2 regions of the Streptomyces sp. NPDC048277 genome follow, and region 1 is predicted to be linked to the other one. Evidence: riboswitches for the same ligand, from Rfam matches in the RefSeq annotation. Region 1 holds a riboswitch; the other holds the start of a gene.

Region 1 (9,456 bases):
CCGGGTCGCGCTGCCGGGCAGCGGTCCCGGCAGGGTCGGCAGGCTCAGGGCCAGCGGGAGGGGTTCGGTGCGGATGAGGGTGCCGTCGGCCGTGGGCAGGGTGGCCGGCGGGTCGTAGAAGGTGGGGATGGTGACGCCCCGGGAGACCTCCGCCCGGGAGACCGTGGCCTGCAGCGTCTGGACGCTGAGGCAGGCGACGGCGGCGACGGCGGTGGCCAGCAGACGGATGCGTACGGGCATGGGGAACCTCCTGGACGTGCTGGACGTGGGAGGTGGAGCGGGGACGTCCCCGGAGCGGCCGGCGGGGCGTGTGCGGCACATGTGCGGCGCGTGTTCCGTTTACTCGACGGTAACGAGTCATGCGTTACCAGCGGTAGCAGTCGTCAGGTTACGGTTCAGTAATGTGCTGGTCAGTCAACCAGGGGGAGGCACAGGACAGTGACCGTACCGAGGAGAGCGGCGTGGCTCGCGCTGCTGGCGGGACTGCTGACCGGATGCAATGTGTCGCCGCGCTCGACCGACGTCACGGTGTCGGGGCACGGGTCGAGCGGGGCGGCCGAGAGAGCGGGCACGGTCGGCGCCGCCGGTTCGGCGTGTGCGCTGCCGGTCACGTTCGGTATCGCCAAGGGCTGGGAGGCGGCGGCCGTCGACGGCCTCGGCGCCGTCGCGTCGGGCGGCACGGACGGCGACACCGCGGACGGCCTGCTGCGCCAGGGCCCGGTGACGCTCGTCTGCGAGCTCGACGCCAAGCCCGCCGGGGCCGTCGGGTTCCTGCGGGTGTCGACCGGAAAGCCGGGCAGCGGTGACGCCCGCGCGGTGCTCCGGGCGTTCGTGGCCGCCGAGGACGGCACCGGTCGGGCGGAGTACCGGACCTTCAGGTCGGGCGGGCTCTCCGGGGTGCGGGTCGACTACGTCCACACCGTCGAGCTCCTCGGCGAGACCAAGAAGGAGTCCGCCCTGGCCGTGGTCACCCCTCACGGCCCCGTCGTCCTGCACCTGGGCGGGCTCGACAGCGAGGAGCACGACGAGATGCTCCCCGCGTTCGAGCTCGCCCAGGACACGCTGCGCGCGGCGTGAGAGGGGTCAGGCCGAGGCCCGCCGGGTGCGCCACAGGAGCACGAACCCGGACGCCAGCAGCAGCGCGCCGATGACGCCCGGCCAGAGGTGGGCACCGGTTGCGGCGAGACCGCCCTGGGCCTGGGGCTGGGTCTGGGGTTCCGTCTGGGGTGCCGTGGACGGGGTTGTCTCCTGGCCGACCGGGGCGGCCACGGCGGTACTGGTCGGCGTCCGGGTCTCGGGGCGCCGGGTGGGCCGGCCGACGTCACCGTCCGACGACGTGGCGGCCGATGACGTGGCGGCCGACGACTTCTTGGGCGACGAACTCACGTAGAGCTCCGGCAGCCCGGTGACCGTGGCGCCGGGGGCCGCCTCCGACGGCGGTGTCTCGGCCGGGGGCTCGGACGGCTGGGCGCTCCCGGTCTCCGCAGGCGGGGCGACCGGGCTCGCCGTGTCGTCGGCCGGCGGGGTGTCCGTGCCCTCGCCCGGCGGGGTCGCGGTGTCGTCGGGCGGGCTCGCCGTGTCGCTCGGCGGGGTGACCGGGCTCGCCGTCTCCGTCGGGTCCGGCTCGGCGCTCTGCGACGGCGGCTGCTCGGCGGCCCCGGCCCCGCAGGTCCGGCCGGAGTTGATGCAGTCGACCATCTCCCGCATCAGGCTCTCGTCGAAGACGTTGATGAAGTCGCCGTGGTCGGTGACCGGCTTGTGCAGTTGCTCGGGGAACGAGTCCACCGCGAACAGCGGGACCGTACGACCGCCGTCCTGCAGACTCGGCGCGTCCACGGCGTAGACGAGGCGCTGCACCAGCTGCGGGATCGCCCGGAAGCCGGCCGGGCAGCTGCCGTCGGGGGCGGCGAAGGCCACATGCGTACGGTGGTTGGCGCTGTCGATGTTCCGTCCGTCCCAGCAGCTCTGGAACCTGAAGGTCCGCACGACGTCACTGCCCGCGGGACACAGCGGGTATTTGTCCTTCAGCTGCCGGTCCTCGAAACCGGTGCAGCTCCAGGAGGCGTTGGCGTTGGCCGGGCCGTTGACGAAGGCCTTGGCGTCGCCGGTGATGATGCGCAGCAGCCGCGGCATCTCGGTCACCTGGGAGCGCGGGTTGCCCTCGAAGGTCAGCGTGACCTGCTTGGCCGTGACGATCTGGCCGGCGTTGCCCTCGGTACCGCCGCCCGGCTTGCCGGCGTCCCGCTCCTGCTTGCCGTTCTGCAGCCGCAGCACGGGCCAGAAGTACGACGACTTGTCGCCCCGGTCCGTGCAGCTCGTGTCGGCGTTCGCGAGGTCCTGGTCACTGGCGAAGGCGTTGTTGGACTGGTTGCCGACATAGTCGTGGAAGTGGTGGGCCCCGTTGGAGACACCGGGCGCGACGATCACGTTGTCCGAGTTGAACAGGCCGTTCGCGTTCACACCACAGCTGGAGCTGAAGCTGCCGGTGGAGCCGCCGGACTGCTCGGCCGGGGTCGCGACATTCGGCTGGACGGAGGTGATGTCGGCGTAGTCGGCGGCGACGGGTCCGTTGCCGCCCTGGCCGCCGGCGCCGGTGCCCTGGCTCGGCGCGGCACTGCCCTGACTCGGCGTGGCGCCGCCCTGGGGTGCCGCCGACTGCTCGCCGCCCTGGTTCGAGGAGTGCAGGGTGCAGGCCGCGAGGTCGTCGAGGCCCTGGGGGCGGTCGCCCTCGCGGCCGATGGCGTCGGCGATGCGCTGGAGCGTCGCGGACCGCTTCTCCTTCAGCGGGTTCATGATCGCCTGGTCGGCGAACCCGGGGTCCTGCTGGACGGACTGGGCAGATTCCTTGAGTTGCTGGTAGGCGGCCGCGATCTGCTGGTCCAGCTGGGCGAGTTCACGGTCGACGTCGGGCCGGGCCGCGTCGGGCACGGCCGTCAACTTGCTGCCGACGTCGGGGCAGTAGACCGTGGGCGCGGAGAGCACCTGGGCACTCGGCCAGGGCTGCTGGTCCGATCCCCCTTCGGTGGCCGAGGCGTAGACGTTCACCGCGACCAGTCCTCCCCCTCCGAGCATGAGTGCCACCGCCGCGAAGGTCGCGCGCCGTGCACCGGTCGGACGTCTGCGCCTGTTGCGTCTCAAGGTCCTACTCACGGTCGTACCCCTGCGTGGTCGTGGGCGGCCGGGCATGGAAATCCCCCGCCCCATACGGCCCGCGACACCGCCGTGTTCAACAGACCCACGAATTCACGGCGACCTCACAGGAAGCGACTCCATCAAGTAATCGACTGACAACGGAGTGCTCACATCGGAAGGCGCGTCACACCGATCGACACGGGCGCCGACAAGGAGACGGGGAGTTGGCGAGGAGTTCCGACCCGGACACCGGGAGAAGCGCTGCTGGAGCGGCGATTGCACGGGGGCGATCGATCATCGCGCGAAATGCCGTCCCTCACGGTCGAGTTCCGAACAGTACGACGAACATCACAAATACGTATCGGACATTACGCACTTCAACCTTCACACGAGTGACACAAGTTGGCTAAGTTGACGTCCAAGCCGCTCGGCTCCCCCCGGCGAATCCCGCCGGGCCGCGCGGCCTCCGCCGAGTCCGGGCCCTGGAGGGCGATCCGGAGCCGGGGACCCAACCGACGCACTGGGGTGAATCGGCCAACTGCCCCCCGAGGCAAGGCCGTAGGGCATACCTTCCGGATTCGACGCCCGAACCCGACAGCTAACCCGGTAGGCGGAGTACGGAAGGAGCACGACCCCCATGGCGTCCGAGAGCCGTGACGAGGTTCGGCAGCGGATCAACAACCTCTACGACCAGGCCGAGAACGCCACCGGGAACTACAACGCGACACGTGCGATGAGCGGGGGTTCGCGCTCCCGCGGTGTTCCGCTGTTCAAGCGGCAGCGTCGTGACGACCCGGGCCTCGACAACATCGCCCGGGAGTGGTTCGAGGGGGCGCGTACGAAGCTGGGGCCGAGCGTTCCGGCCGCGCTGCCGTCCGACCGGATGCCCGATCGTTCGGCCCCGCGTCGGCCCGTCAGCGCCATGGCCGCCGACCTGCTCAGCCAGTTGGAGGACTCCGGCCCGTCCCGTCTGGCGCTGCCCGCGGGGTCGTCCGCGCAGAGCGACATCGAGGTCGTCCGCGAGCTGCCGGCGGAGCGCCCGAAGCTGGAACTGACGGCGGGTCCCAGCACGGCGCTGCCCACGGCCCCGGCGACGGAGCCCAAGGCCCCGCCCGCCTCCGTGCCGCAGCGGCACGCACCGGGCACGTCCAAGACCAAGAGCCAGCTCAAGATCGCCAAGGCGCGTGAGGTGCTGTCCCAGCGCACCGGGCAGCGGGCGATCGCGGCGCTCGAAACGGCCCCCGCCGCGCAGCCCGCTCCGGCCGCACAGCCCGCCCCCGCGGCGCAGAGCCCCTGGCCCACGCCCGAGGCCCAGGCTCCGGCTCCGGCTCCGGCTCCGGCGCAGCAGTGGCAGGCGCCCGCCGTCGGCATCCCGGCCCAGCGCACCGACAGCGGCTCCTTCCGGGGCAACGCCCCCACCGGCACGGCCGCGTTCCCGACGGTGACCGCCGCGGACACGGGTTCCTTCCGCGTGATGACCCCCGGCAGCACGGGCAGCTTCCCGACCGTGCCCCCCATGGACACGAACACCGCCCCCACCCCGAACCCGGCAGATACCGGTGGGTTCCGGGTGATGACCCCGGGCAGCGCGGGCGCCGCTCCTGCCCCGTCCCCGGCGGACACCGGCGGGTTCCGGGTGATGACCCCCGGCGCCTCCGCCGCCCCTCAGGCCGCGTCCCCGGCCGACACGGGCACGTTCCGGGTGATGAGCCCGGGCGCGGCCGCCGCCCCTCAGGCCGCGTCCCCGGCGGACACCGGTACCTACCGAGTGATGAGCCCGGGCAGCACGGGCAGCTTCCCGACCGTGCCCCCCATGGAGACGCGCGGCGCCCCCACCCCGAACCCGGCGGACACCGGCTCGTTCCGGGTGATGACCCCCGGTGCGTCCACCGCCTACACCCCCATACCGGACCCGGGCTCCGGTACCTTCGCGGCCGACGCTGCCGCCGCCACCGCCGTTCTCCCCGCGCAGAACCCGATGGACACCGGCTCCTTCCGGGTCATGACTCCGGGCGCGTCCGCCGCCTACACCGCAGCGCCCCCGGCCGCCACCTATGCCGCCGCAGCTCCGGCCCCGGCCCCTGCGCCCGCCCCCGCCGAGCCTGTCTACGCCACCGGCACGTACGCCATGGCAGCCCCCGCTGCCACGCCCATGGCTCCCATGGCCCCGATGGCCCCCATGGCGCAGGCCACCGGCGGCGGCTTCCCCGCAGCGCCTCCCGCCGCCGCCCCGAACGCCTATCCCGCCGGGCCGCAGCCCACCACCACCGCGTACGCCGCCCCCATGGCTGCGGAACCCATGAGCCCCATGACGATGGCCGCCATGCCCATGGCCCCCGCCCCCACCCCCGCGGCCATGGCCGCGGGCACCATGGCCCCCGCCCCCGCGGCGATGCCCGTGGACGACATGGCCTTTGCCCCCGCGGCTTTCGCCCCCGCAGCCATGGCCGCCGCCACCATGGCCCCCGCTCCCGCCGCGATGCCCGTCGCCGCACCCCCCGCCGCCCCGGCTCCGATGCCCGTCGCCGCACCCCCGGCCGCCACCACGCCGCTCCCCACCGCGCCCCCGGTCACCGCGGCTCCGCTTCCCCCCATGGCCGTTCCCGGCTACGCCACCGGCTCCTTCGCCCCCGGCACCTTCACCGACCCCGGCGCCCTCCTCCAGCCGGGCGCCGCGCCCGAGCCTGGGAAGGCCATGAAGGCGCTGGCGTTCGCGCGGGCGCAGATCGGGCGGCCGTGTGTCTGGGGGGCGACCGGGCCGGAGTCGTACGACTGCTCCAGCCTGACCCAGGCCGCCTGGCGCGCCGCAGGTGTCTGGCTGCCGCGCACCGCGGCGGAGCAGACCTTCGCCGGCACCCCGATGACGCTGGCCGCCATCGAGCCGGGTGACCTGATCTTCTTCTTCGACAACGACAGCCACGTCGGGATCTACGCGGGCGGCGGCCAGATGGTCCACGCGTCGAACCCGGGGGCGCTCATCCGCGAGGAGTCGATCTACAACGCCGGGGAGTCGGCGATCCACCGGGTGGTCCGCCCCGCGTAGCCCGTCCGGGCCGTCCGGCCCTCCGGCCGTCGAGGTCAGCCCCGCCTCAGGCCCTCCGCCGCCGCGTGCGCCAGCTCTCGTGGTGGTCCAGGAGGGTCTCCTCGATCGGCCGGTAGGCGAGGCCCAGTTCGTTGACGCTGCGGCTGTTGTCGACGCGGAAGCGGATGCCGAGGTGCTTCTGTATGTAGTCCTGGGTCAGGCCGAAGTGGGGGCCCAGGATCCGTACCGGCCAGTGCGGGAGCGCGGTGCGCGGCAGGCGCAGGTCACGGGGGTGCCGGGTGCGGATGATGCGGGACATGTCGTGGAAGGACGTCATCGTCTCGTTGGCCACGATGTACCGGCCCCCGGCCGCCGGGTTCTCCGCCGCCGCGATGTGCGCGTCGGCCACGTCGCGGACGTCCGCGGTGGTGAAGCTGAAGTCCGGGGCGCCGTAGCAGAAGTAGCCCTTGAACAGCTCGTCCAGCAGGAACAGGCTGCCGGACTCGGAGGCGGGCGTGAGGGAGGGGCCGAGGATCAGGCCGGGGTTGATCGAGACCATGCGCCAGCGGTCCTGGGCGGCCTCGGCGTCCCAGGCGGCGCGTTCGGCGACCGTCTTGGCGTAGTGGTAGGGGTTGTTCGCCACCGTGCTGCTGGTGTTGAAGTACTTCTCCGTGAGCAGTTGGCCGGCCATCTCGCGGACGTCGGCGTAGTCGCCGAAGATCGCGCCCACGGTGGAGGTGAAGACCAGGGTCTCGATCTCGGGGGTGCGCCCCACGCTGCCGAGCACGTTGCGGGTGCCGAGCAACGCCGGGTCCACCATGTCCCGTTGGCCGTCCTCGATCCGCTCGGGCATCAGGAACGGCGAGGCCACGTGGAAGACGGTCGCGCAGCCGCGGAACGCCTCGTCGAAGGAGCCCTCCTTGAGCAGGTCGGCCTCGAACAGGGTGAGTTGCCCGGGGAATGCCTCCTGGAGCTCCCACAGGGGCCGGACCTTGGCCGCGTCGGCGGCTCTGCGGACGGTGGCGTGGACCCGGTACCCCCGCTCCAGCAGCCGCCGTACCAGATGGCTGCCGACGAATCCGCTGCCGCCGGTCACCGCGACGGCCGTCTCCCCGCGTGCGTCCACGCTCTCACCCCTCGCCCTCCGGCCACCGCTCCTCGGTGCGCCGCAGAGGACAGGTTGGTGCATGTCCGGGGCGGCCGCCAAGCACCGGGAGGGCACCGGTAGGGTCCTCGGGACATAAGCCGGACCCGACACAAGCCATAAGATCGGCTTATGGGGTCATAGGCCGGACCCGCGTACCGACTTAGGACTGCCTTAGCTTAGGCTTCCCGTTCGAGATCGATTGTCCTCACTCGAAGGGAACCTGATCATGCCGCGCCCCCTGCGGGTAGCCATCGTCGGAGCCGGCCCCGCCGGGATCTACGCCGCCGACGCCCTGCTCAAGTCCGCGGTGGCCGCCGAGCCCGGCGTGTCCATCGACCTCTTCGAGCGGATGCCCGCCCCGTTCGGCCTGATCCGGTACGGCGTCGCCCCCGACCACCCGCGCATCAAGGGCATCATCACGGCCCTGCACCAGGTGCTCGACAAGCCGCAGATCCGTCTCTTCGGCAACGTGGACTACCCGTCCGACATCAGCCTCGACGACCTGCGCTCCTTCTACGACGCGGTGATCTTCTCGACCGGCGCGACCGCCGACCGCGAGCTGCGCATACCCGGCATCGAGCTGGACGGCTCCTACGGCGCGGCCGACTTCGTCTCCTGGTACGACGGCCACCCGGACGTCCCGCGCACCTGGCCGCTGGAGGCCGAGAAGGTCGCGGTCCTCGGCGTCGGCAACGTGGCCCTGGACGTGGCCCGCATCCTCGCCAAGACCGCCGACGAGCTGCTGCCGACGGAGATCCCGCCGAACGTCTACGACGGTCTGAAGGCCAACAAGGCGCTGGAGGTCCACGTCTTCGGCCGCCGCGGCCCGGCGCAGGCGAAGTTCTCCCCGATGGAGCTGCGGGAGCTGGACCACTCCCCCAACATCGAGGTCATCGTCGACCCCGAGGACATCGACTACGACGAGGGCTCGATCGAGACCCGGCGCGGCAACAAGCAGGCCGACATGGTCGCCAAGACCCTGGAGAACTGGGCGATCCGCGATGTCGGCAACCGCCCGCACAAGCTCTTCCTGCACTTCTTCGAGTCGCCGGACGAGATCCTCGGCGAGGACGGCAGGGTCACCGGCCTGCGCACCGAGCGCACCGCCCTGGACGGCACCGGCAACGTGAAGGGCACCGGCGAGTTCAAGGACTGGGACGTCACCGCGGTCTACCGCGCGGTCGGCTACCTCTCCGACAAGCTGCCGAAGCTGCCCTGGGACATCGAGTCGGGCACCGTCCCGGACGAGGGCGGCCGGGTCATCGAGGAGTCCGGCAGCCACCTGCAGTCGACGTACGTCACCGGCTGGATCCGGCGCGGCCCGGTCGGCCTGATCGGCCACACCAAGGGCGACGCCAACGAGACGGTGTCCAACCTGCTGGCCGACTACGCCGGCGGCCGGCTGCACACCCCCGAGGCGCCCGCACCGGAGGCCGTGGACGCCTTCCTCGCCGAGCGCGACGTCCGCTTCACCACCTGGGAGGGCTGGTACCGGCTGGACGCCGCCGAGAAGGCGCTGGGCGAGCCGCAGGGCCGCGAGCGCGTGAAGCTCGTCGAGCGCGAGGACATGCTCCGGGAGAGCGGCGCGTGACGCGCTGAGACGCCGGGAGGGGGCCGACGGATTGCCGTCGGCCCCCCTCCTGCATTCCTCGGCGGAGGCGGACGACCGGCGCGCGGCCGCCCCCGCGCTCGCCGTCGCCGCCCGTGCCGCCCGCCGGACAACGGTGAACAGGGCCCGCCCCTGAGCGGATGGGTGGGCGGGCCCCGTTCGCCGCACCATTGTGCGGGGTGCGCCGGATCAAGGGCACGGGTGAACCGGCGTCGTATGGCGCACTCGGTTCGCACCCCGGGTGCGGGGCGCACGCGCCGTGCGCGGGCGGCCCCCGCCCTGTGGAACAGACCGCCGAGCGGTGATACTGGAGGACGCACCCCTCTCCCACCAGCAGATTGGCCCATGTCGAACTCCGCCACCGACCGTGCCGCCCTTCCGCCGACCGTCTGGCCCGCTCGCGGCCGCCACACGGGCCCGGACTCCGAGGAGGTGATCCGCCGGATCCTGCGCAGCCGCAAGGACGCCGGCGTCCTGGACGACTTCGTCGAACCCCCTGTGCCCGAGGACCCCGCCCGGCGGGTCTTCGAGGCCCGCTGGCGCGTC
Region 2 (9,456 bases), on a different contig from region 1:
AGTTGCGATCGGCGGCCGTCAGTTCCGTGATCGACGCGGTCATTCCGGGCACGGCCATGCCGGCGGCCAGGGTGGGCAGCAGGTCGGCGAGGGAGCCGCTGCCGTACTCGGGCAGCGGCACGGTACCGAGGTCGAGGGGTTCCGGATGGTCCCAGGCGACGTACGCCATCAGCGTGCGACGTCCGCGGTCGCCTCGGAGATGGCCTGCGCGAAGGCGAGCGCCTGGCGCACCGTCTCCGGGCCGTCCCCCGCCTCGCTGACGCGCAGGCTGAGGTCGTCGGCCGTCGAGCTGCCCGTGTAGCCGTGGTCGGCCTCGCAGTTGGGGTCGCCGCAGGCGGCGGGCTCCAGGTCGATCCGGGAGACGGCACCCCAGCCGATGGTCAGCACGATCTCGCGGGGCAGGGTGCCCGGCGTGTACTGCTCCGGGTTGGCGACGACCCGGCTGACCACGACCGACGAGATCCGGCCGATCTTGACCGACTCCGTCGAGGTGGTGGCGTACGGCGTCGGGGAGGTGCTGTCGGCGGCCTGCTCGTCGGTGTGGCTGACGATGAAACGGTTGCCGGTGAGGACGAGCACGGTCACATGCCGCCGCACCTCGTTCTGGTCGAACGTCGTCTCCTGGTGGACCAGGTACGACCGGATCGGCTCACCGCCTACGGCAGCCTCCACCGCCTCGGCCACGAGGGCCGGGTAGTAGCCGCTGCGCTCGATCGCGACGCGCAGCCCCTGGGTCGTCGTACTGGTCTTGGCCATGGCGTCCATCCTAATCCGTGGGCAGGGGGACCCGGGCCAGTCCCGGGCCCCCGCCTCGAACGCCGTCGCCCGGAGCGGGCCTTCGTCTCAGTACGCGGGCAGGGTCCGGGGGCCCAGGTCGTCGCGGGCCGGCGGTGGCGCGAGCCGGACGGTGGCGCCGAGGACGCTCACGCCCTTCCGGGCGACCACGACCGGTTCCAGAGTGACCGCGACCACCTCGGGATGGTCGTCGACCAGCCGGGAGACGCGCAGCAGCAGCTCCTCCAGAGCGGGCGTGTCGACGGGGGCGGCGCCGCGCCAGCCGAACAGCAGGGGCGCGGTGCGGATCGACCGCAGCAGCGAGGTCGCGTCCCGGTCGGTGACCGGAACCAGCCGGTGGGCCATGTCTCCGAGCAGCTGGGAGGCGGCCCCGGCCAGCCCGAACGACAGCACCGCGCCGGCCGCCGGGTCGATCACGGCCCGTACGACGGTGTCGACGCCCCGGGGTGCCATCCGCTGCACCACGGGGCGCAGCTCCTCCGGCGGCCCGAACAGTTCGGTCAACTCGGCGTACGCCCGGCGCAGTTGCTCCTCGTCGGCCAGGTCGAGGCGTACGCCGCCCAGGTCGGCGCGGTGGCGCAGGTGCGGGGCGGTGGCCTTGAGGGCGACGGGGTAGCCGAGATCACGGGCGGCGGCGACGGCAACGTCGGGGGTGGGGGCGGGCAGCGCGCGGTGCACGTCCATGCCGTACTTGCCGAGCAGCGCGCAGGTCTCCTCGACGCCGATGGTGAGCCCCTCCCCCCGCGCCAGCAGCCCGCCGATCAGCTCGGCGGCCCCCTTCTCGTCGATGTCCTCGTACTCGGGCACCTTCCCGGGCTCGGCGGCCTCCCGCCGCCACTGCGCATACTTCACGGCTTCGGCAAGGGCACGCACGGCACGCTCGGCGGCGGGGTAGGCGGGGATGAGGCGAGAGTACGAATGACCGACCGCGGTCGGCGTCGACTGTCCGGCCACCGCAGTGGGCGTCGGCTGCCCCGCCACCGCGGTGGGCAGGCGTTCCGCAGGGCGATGGGGGTCCCCCCGCTCGAGCGAAGCCGAGAGTGGGGGAGGGTGGGCACCGCCACCGGCGCCGGGTGCCATGGCACTCGCCGAAGGTGCGGTACGGCCCGCGGCCGACAACGCTTCCGCAAGCCCCCCGAGCTCCACGTGCACCACAAGAACCGGTTTGCCCGGAACGCCCTCCGCCGCCGACCGCAGCGCCTCCGCCAGCTCCGCGTCCCCGACCGACCCCTCCCCGATCGCCGGTATGGCCGTCACGATCACCGCGTCGTAGGAATCGTCCGCCAGCGCCGCCGCGAGCGCCCCGTGGAACTCGTCCGCCGTCGCCCCCGTCGTCAGATCCAGCGGCGGCGAGGGCCGCAGGCCCTCCGCGAGGCACCGGTCGTACGTCAGCAGCCCCAGCGACTCCGAGTTCCCGAGGATCGCCACACGCGGCCCCGCCGGCAGCGGCTGCCGCGCGAGCAGCAGCCCCGCGTCGACCAGCTCGGTGATCGTGTCGACGCGGATCACCCCGGCCTGCCGCAGCAGCGCGGACACCGTGGCGTGCGGCAGCCGCGTCGCCCGTACCGCGTGCCCCTGCGGCGCCGATCCCGCGCCCTGCACCACGACCAGGGGCTTGGCCGCCGCCGTCCGCCGCGCGAGGCGCGTGAACTTGCGCGGGTTGCCGATGGACTCCAGGTACATGAGGACGACGTCCGTCTCGGGGTCGTCGTACCAGTACTGGAGGACGTCGTTGCCGGACACGTCCGCGCGGTTGCCGGACGACACGAAGGTCGACACCCCCGTGACCCCCGTGACTCCCCCGCCCCGCCGGTGCAGCCGGGACAGCAGGGCGATCCCGATGGCGCCGGACTGGGCGAACAGACCGATGCGGCCGGGGCGGGGCATCTCCGGCGCGAGGGACGCGTTCAGCCGGACGCCGGCCGCGGTGTTGATGATCCCGAAGGCGTTCGGCCCGATGATCCGCATGCCGTACGTGCGCGCGTGCCGGACGAGCTCGCGCTGGCGTTCGCGGCCGTCAGGGCCGCTCTCCGCGTACCCGGAGGCGAGGACGACCAGCCCCTGGACACCGTGCTCGCCGCAGTCGGTCACGACCGCGGGGACGTGTTCGGCGGGGACGGCGACCACGGCGAGGTCGACCGGCCCGCCGATGTCCCGCACGGAGCGGTGCGCCGGCACCCCGTCGACCTCCTTGAGGTCCTCCCCGAAGGCCTGGTTCACGGCGTACAGCCGGCCGGTGAATCCGGCGTCCCGGAGGTTGCCGAGGACGCTGCGGCCGACCCCGCCGGGCGCGCGGCCGACGCCGATCACGGCCACGGATCCGGGCGTCAGCAGCCGTCGTACCGAACGGGCCTCCGCGCGCTGCTCCCGCGCGCGCTGGACCGCGAGGGAGCGGTCCGTGGGCTCCAGGTCGAACTCCAGGCGGACGACGCCGTCCTCGAAGCTGCGCTGCTGGGTGTAGCCGGCGTCCATGAAGACCTTGATCATCTTGCTGTTCGCGGGCAGCACCTCGGCGGCGAAGCGGCGGATCCCGCGCTCGCGCGCGACGGCCGCGATGTGCTCCAGGAGGGCGGAGGCGACGCCCCGGCCCTGATGGGCGTCCTGGACGAGGAAGGCGACCTCGGCCTCGTCGGCGGGCGCGGAGGCGGGCATGCCGTCGGTGCCAATGCGGTCATAGCGTACGGTTGCGATGAACTCGCCGCCGATGGTGGCCGCGAGTCCCACCCTGTCCACAAAGTCGTGGTGCGTGAAGCGGTGGACGTCCTTGGCGGAGAGCCTGGGGTACGGCGCGAAGAAGCGGTAGTACTTCGACTCGTCCGAGACCTGCTCGTAGAAGCTGACCAGGCGGTCGGCGTCGTCGACGGTGATGGGCCGGACGCGCGCGGTGCCGCCGTCGCGCAGTACCACGTCCGCCTCCCAGTGGGACGGGTACTCGTGCCGGTCCTGCGGGTCCGCCGGGGTCTGCATGGGCCCCAGAGTACGGCTCGCGTACGACAACGGCGCGAGGCAGTCTGTGGAGGACGGAAGCCGGACCGAGGCCGCGGCCCGGCAACACACCCGGAGGGGACCCATGTCCGCTCCGGGGATGCTTCACGATATGGGAAACTGGTCTAGACAACCCTGAAAACCGAAGGGCAGCATCACATGGCTGAGCGCCGCGTCAACGTCGGCTGGGCCGAGGGCCTCCACGCCCGCCCCGCTTCCATCTTCGTCCGAGCCGCCACGGCCGCAGGCGTCCCGGTGACGATCGCCAAGGCCGGGGGCAACCCCGTCAACGCGGCTTCCATGCTGGCTGTCCTGGGTCTGGGCGCCCAGGGCGGCGAGGAGATCGTCCTCGCCTCCGACGCCGAGGGCGCGGACGCTGCCCTCGACCGCCTGGCCAAGCTCGTCGCCGAGGGTCTCGAGGAACTCCCCGAGACCGTCTGAGCGCACCGGCGCCCGCACGACCGAGGCCGCGTCACCCCTCCGGGGGTCGGCGCGGCCTCGCCGTTTCCCGCATCGGCCGTCGGCCATCGGCTTCCGGGACTCTCCGGGCCGACGCGCGTGCCGCGTTTTTCCGACGGCCACCCATGGCTTTACCGCAGCCGCGCACCAGACCGCACGAAATCCCCGCATCCGACTCCGCGAAGACCCGCCGCCCGCCTTTGCAACGCGTTTGCGGCGGGCACACCCCGGACGCGCAACCGCCAATTCCCGGCGCGCGTGAATTCGGGCAGCAGAAATACCGCTCCACCGAATAACACCTCTTTGTATACGGCGCGCGTGTTAATGCCGCAGGCCCGACATGTTTACGGGGTGTTGCGAAGTCCTCACACCGTTCGCCCGGTCCGTACCGCCGGAGAAGCGCAGCCGGTGCACGGCCGTCGAGCGCTCGGTGTGCAGCGCGGTGATCGCCCGCGCGCGCTCGCCGTCGCCGCGCGTGACCGCGTCCACGATGGCGCCGTGCTCGGCCCAGGAGTCCACGGGACTGGCGGGCGCCTCGACGGTGTACATCCAGGCGATCTTGTGCCGCAGCTGGGTGAGCGTCGAGGTCAGGGCATGGCTGCCGGAGGCCTGGGCGAGCGTCTCGTGGAACCAGCCGCCCAGCGAGCGCAGATCCTCGCTGTTGCCCCTCCTGGCCCGTTCCTGGCCCAGCCGGACGAGCCCGCGCAGCACCTTGAGGTGGGCCTCGGTGCGGCGCTGGGCGGCCCGGGCGGCGCCGAGCGGCTCCAGGAGCATCCGCATCTCCAGCAGGTCGGCGGCCTCCTGCTCGGTCGGCTCGGCGACGCACGCGCCCGCGTGCCGACGCGTCACCACGAACCCCTCGGCCTCCAGGGTGCGCAGGGCCTCGCGGACGGGGACGCGCGAGACGCCGTAGCGGCGGGCCAGGAGTTCCTCGGTGAGCCGGCTGCCGCGCTCGTAGACACCCGCGACGATGTCGTCCCGGATCGCCGTGCATACCGAGTGCGCCGGAATACGCATGTCCGACCTCCGCCTTAATCCCCGTGAAACGCCGCCCAGTGGCGTCCCGTTCCGTGACTCTATTGCAATGGGCGGGAATTTCCGACGGCGGGCCGGAATCCAGGGATATATTTTGGACACCGGGGGCACGAAAACGGCGAAAGCCCCGGCTCGGAGGCCGGGGCTTCGAAGGATCTCGCGGTGCTCACACCATCCGCGTCAGACGTTCACGCCGTGCTTGCGGAGGTAGGCGACCGGGTCGACGTCGGAGCCGTACTCCGCCGTGGTCCGGGCCTCGAAGTGGAGGTGCGGGCCGGTCGTGTTGCCGGTCGCGCCGGAGAGGCCGATCTGCTGGCCCGGGGTGACCTTCTGGCCCACCGAGACGCCGATGGACGACAGGTGGCCGTACTGGGTGTACATGCCGTCGGCCATCTTGATGACGATCTCGTTGCCGTACGCCCCGCCCCAGCCGGTGGAGACGACCGTGCCGGTGCCGACGGCGTGTACGACCGTGCCGCTGGCGGCGTGGAAGTCGATGCCGGTGTGGGTGCCGGAGGACCACAGGGAGCCGCCGGTCTTGTAGCCGGTGGAGACGTACGAGTCGGAGATCGGCGCCACGAAGGCGTTGAGACGCTTGCGCTCGGCCTCACGGGCGGCGCGTGCCTTGGCCTCGCGCTCCTTCGCGACCGCTGCCGCGGCCTTCTTGCGGGCGGCCTCCTCGGCCGCCTTGCGCTCGGCGGCGGCCTGCTGGGCCGCGGCCTGGGCGTCGATCTGCTCGGCGACCGTGTCGCTGACCGTGATGACCGGGGTGAGACCGGTCTGCTCCACGGAGTTCTCGGCGGCGAGTGCCGGAGCGGCGGAGACGGTGCCGATGACACCGGTGGTGGTGAGGGCCGCGATACCGGCGGCCTGCGCGGTGGTGCGCTTCACCCGGCCGGGACGACGGTGCTTCCCGGAGGCGCACATGAACGCCATGTAGAGGCTGGTCCTTTCCTTCCCTCTCGCCTACCGGGTTAGCTGACGGGTTCGGAGCAGGAAGGTCTCCTACAGGCCCCCTCGCGACACGCGCGGGCGCCCGATTCACCCCAGGGACTGCGATGGGTCCCCGGCTCCCCTGGCTCGCGCCGTACGGGGACTCGGCGATGGCTGTCCGGTGCCGCGGGCGCGGCGCACTGCCTGACGGACAGCCTGGGAGAACCTACGAGGGCGTGCTTTCAATGCCCAAACGGATCGCGGTTTTTGTAGCGCATCCCACAGGGCAGAAAGGCAACCTCCGCCCCAATTCGGACATTCGAGAGCCCTGGTGGCCGACGGCCACCAGGGCTCCGCACACGCGCGTGGAGCCGCGTGTACCTACAGGGGGCTACTCCGCCGCGACGACCGTGACTTCGCCGATCCCGAGGGCCTCGACGGGCTCCTTGATCTGCGCCGCGTCACCGACGAGGACGGTCACCAGGCGGTCCACCGGGAAGGCGTTCACGACCGCCGCGGTGGCCTCCACCGTGCCCGTATTGGCGAGTTGCCGGTAGAGCGTGGCCTGGAAGTCGTCGGGCAGGTGCTGCTCGACCTGGTCGGCCAGGGTGCCGGCGACGGCCGCCGCCGTCTCGTACTTGAGCGGCGCCACGCCGACGAGGTTCTGCACGGCGACATCGCGCTCGGCGTCCGTGAGGCCCTCGGCGGCGAGCGTGCGCAGCACCGTCCACAGGTCCAGCAGGGCGGGGCCGGTGTTCGGGGTGTCCACGGAACCGCTGATGGCGAGCATCGAGGCGCCGGTGCCGTCGGGGGCGGACCGCAGGACCTGCCCGAAGGAGCGGACGCCGTAGGTGTAGCCCTTCTCCTCGCGCAGGACCCTGTCCAGGCGGGAGGTGAGGGTGCCGCCCAGGCAGTAGGTGCCGAGCACCTGGGCCGGCCAGACGCGGTCGTGCCGGTCTGGGCCGACGCGGCCGATGAGGAGCTGCGTCTGGACGGCTCCGGGACGGTCCACGATGACGACACGGCCGGTGTCGTCGGCGCTGACCGGCGGGACCGGCCGGGGCTGCGCGGTGGAGCCGCTCCAGGCGCCCAGGGTCTCGCCGAGCAGTTCGTCCAGGTCGATGCCGGTCAGGTCGCCGACGACGACCGCGGTGCCCGTGGCCGGGCGTACGTGCCGGTCGTAGAAGGCGCGTACGGCGGCCGCGTCGATCTTCTCGACCGTGTCCTCGGTGCCCTGGCGCGGCCGGGACATCCGCACGGTCGCCGGGAACAGCTGCCTGTAGAGCTCCTTGGCGGCCCGGCGGCTGGGGTTGGCCAGCTCGTGCGGGATCTCGTCGAGGCGGTTGCGGACCAGCCGCTCGACCTCGCTGTCGGCGAACGCGGGCGCCCTGAGGGCGTCGGACAGCAGTCCGAGGCCCTTGGCGAGGCGGGAGGCCGGGACCTCCAGGCTGATGCGGACACCGGGGTGGTCGGCGTGCGCGTCGAGGGTGGCGCCGGCCCGCTCCAGCTCGGCGGCGAACTCCTCGGCGGAGTGCTTGTCGGTGCCCTCGGAGAAGGCGCGCGCCATGATGGTGGCGACGCCGTCGAGGCCCGCCGGTTCGGCGTCCAGGGGTGCGTCCAGGAGCACCTCCACGGCGACGACCTGCTGGCCGGGGCGGTGGCAGCGCAGCACGGTCAGGCCGTTGTCCAGCGTGCCGCGCTCGGGGGCCGGGAAGGCCCAGGGCCTGGCGTCGCCCGGCTGCGGCTGCGGATGGAAGTCCATGGTGGCGAGTTCGGTCACTTGGCCGTCTCCTCGTTCTCGTTGCCGGCCTCTACGGTCGCTTCCTGTTCCGGGTCCTCACCGCGCCCCGCCTCCTGGGTGTGCTCCGCGGACTCCGCGGACAGCGGCTCGTAGACGAGCACCGCGCGGTTGTCGGGGCGCAGTCGGGCCTTGGCGACCTCCTGGACCTCCTCCGGGGTGACCGTCAGGACGCGCTGGACGGCGGTCAGGGCGAGCTGCGGGTCACCGAACAGGACGGCGAAGCGGCACAGTTCGTCCGCGCGGCCCGAGACGGTGCCCAGCCGGTCCAGCCACTCGCGCTCCAACTGGGCCTGGGCGCGCTCCATCTCCTCGGGCGTGGGACCCTCCGCGGCGAACCGGGCGAGCTCCTCGTCGATGGCGGTCTCGATGACCGGCACCTCGACGTCACCGGAGGTCTTCACGTCCAGCCAGCCCAGGGAGGGCGCCCCGGCGAGCCGCAGCAGGCCGAACCCGGCCGCGACGGCCGTACGGTCGCGCCGTACGAGGCGGTTGTAGAGGCGGGAGGACTCGCCGCCGCCGAGCACGGTGAGGGCCAGGTCGGCCGCGTCGGACGCGCGCGTGCCGTCCTCGGGAAGCCGGTAGGCGGCCATCAGCGCCCGCGCGGGGACCTCTTCCACCACGACCTCGCGCAGCTGCTCGCCCATGGTCTCGGGCAGCGAGCCGTCGCGCGGGGTGGGCTTGCCGTCGTGCGCCGGGATGGAGCCGAAGTACTTCTCGACCCAGGCCAGCGTCTGCTGCGGGTCGATGTCGCCGACGATCGACAGGACGGCGTTGTTGGGCGCGTAGTAGGTCCGGAAGAACGCGCGGGCGTCCTCCAGGGTGGCCGCGTCCAGGTCGGCCATCGAGCCGATCGGCGTGTGGTGGTAGGGGTGGCCCTCCGGGTAGGCGAGGGCGGTCAGCTTCTCGAAGGCCGTGCCGTAGGGCACGTTGTCGTAGCGCTGGCGGCGCTCGTTCTTGACGACGTCGCGCTGGTTCTCCATCGACTCGTCGTCCAGGGCTGCGAGCAGGGAGCCCATGCGGTCGGCCTCCAGCCAGAGGGCGAGCTCCAGCTGGTGGGCGGGCATGGTCTCGAAGTAGTTGGTGCGCTCGAAGCTCGTGGTGCCGTTGAGCGAGCCGCCCGCGCCCTGGACGAGCTCGAAGTGGCCGTTGCCCTTCACCTGGGCGGAGCCCTGGAACATCAGGTGCTCGAAAAGGTGAGCCAGGCCGGTACGGCCCTTGACTTCGTGCCGGGAACCGACGTCGTACCAGAGACAGACCGCCGCGACCGGGGTCAGGTGGTCCTCGGAGAGCACCACGCGCAGACCGTTGGCCAAGCGGTGCTCGGTCGCTGTCAGGCCTCCGGAGCCTGCCTCGGCCGTGGTCGTGTGACCCATGGGCATGTACGTCCCTTCGCTCGCGGAAGCGGTCTCGAACCGCGGTTCTTCTGCCGGTCCTGCCACTGTATGCAA

What was found. Region 1 has a riboswitch for cyclic di-AMP ahead of AB0D85_RS15610 (C40 family peptidase). Riboswitches for the same ligand answer to the same signal wherever they lie in the genome.
Positions count from the first base shown of each region.
Region 2: linked by a shared signal. The riboswitch ahead of AB0D85_RS31135 (M23 family metallopeptidase) and the one ahead of AB0D85_RS15610 (C40 family peptidase) in region 1 are both predicted to bind cyclic di-AMP.

Region 1 covers NZ_JBEZLQ010000006.1:75,082-84,537, reverse strand. Annotated here, with positions in the region: gene AB0D85_RS15625 (lipase family protein) at 1-240, opposite strand, end outside; gene AB0D85_RS15620 (lipoprotein) at 439-1,077, shown strand; gene AB0D85_RS15615 (DUF1996 domain-containing protein) at 1,084-3,072, opposite strand; cyclic di-AMP (ydaO/yuaA leader) riboswitch at 3,590-3,761, shown strand; gene AB0D85_RS15610 (C40 family peptidase) at 3,770-6,175, shown strand; gene AB0D85_RS15605 (NAD-dependent epimerase/dehydratase family protein) at 6,222-7,280, opposite strand; gene AB0D85_RS15600 (FAD-dependent oxidoreductase) at 7,528-8,892, shown strand; gene AB0D85_RS15595 (hypothetical protein) at 9,256-9,456, shown strand, end outside.
Region 2 covers NZ_JBEZLQ010000016.1:85,476-94,931, forward strand. Annotated here, with positions in the region: gene AB0D85_RS31110 (nucleotide pyrophosphatase/phosphodiesterase family protein) at 1-169, opposite strand, end outside; gene AB0D85_RS31115 (DUF5998 family protein) at 169-756, opposite strand; gene AB0D85_RS31120 (GNAT family N-acetyltransferase) at 844-3,762, opposite strand; gene AB0D85_RS31125 (HPr family phosphocarrier protein) at 3,940-4,221, shown strand; gene AB0D85_RS31130 (GntR family transcriptional regulator) at 4,561-5,256, opposite strand; gene AB0D85_RS31135 (M23 family metallopeptidase) at 5,455-6,210, opposite strand; cyclic di-AMP (ydaO/yuaA leader) riboswitch at 6,223-6,387, opposite strand; gene AB0D85_RS31140 (pitrilysin family protein) at 6,599-7,987, opposite strand; gene AB0D85_RS31145 (pitrilysin family protein) at 7,984-9,387, opposite strand.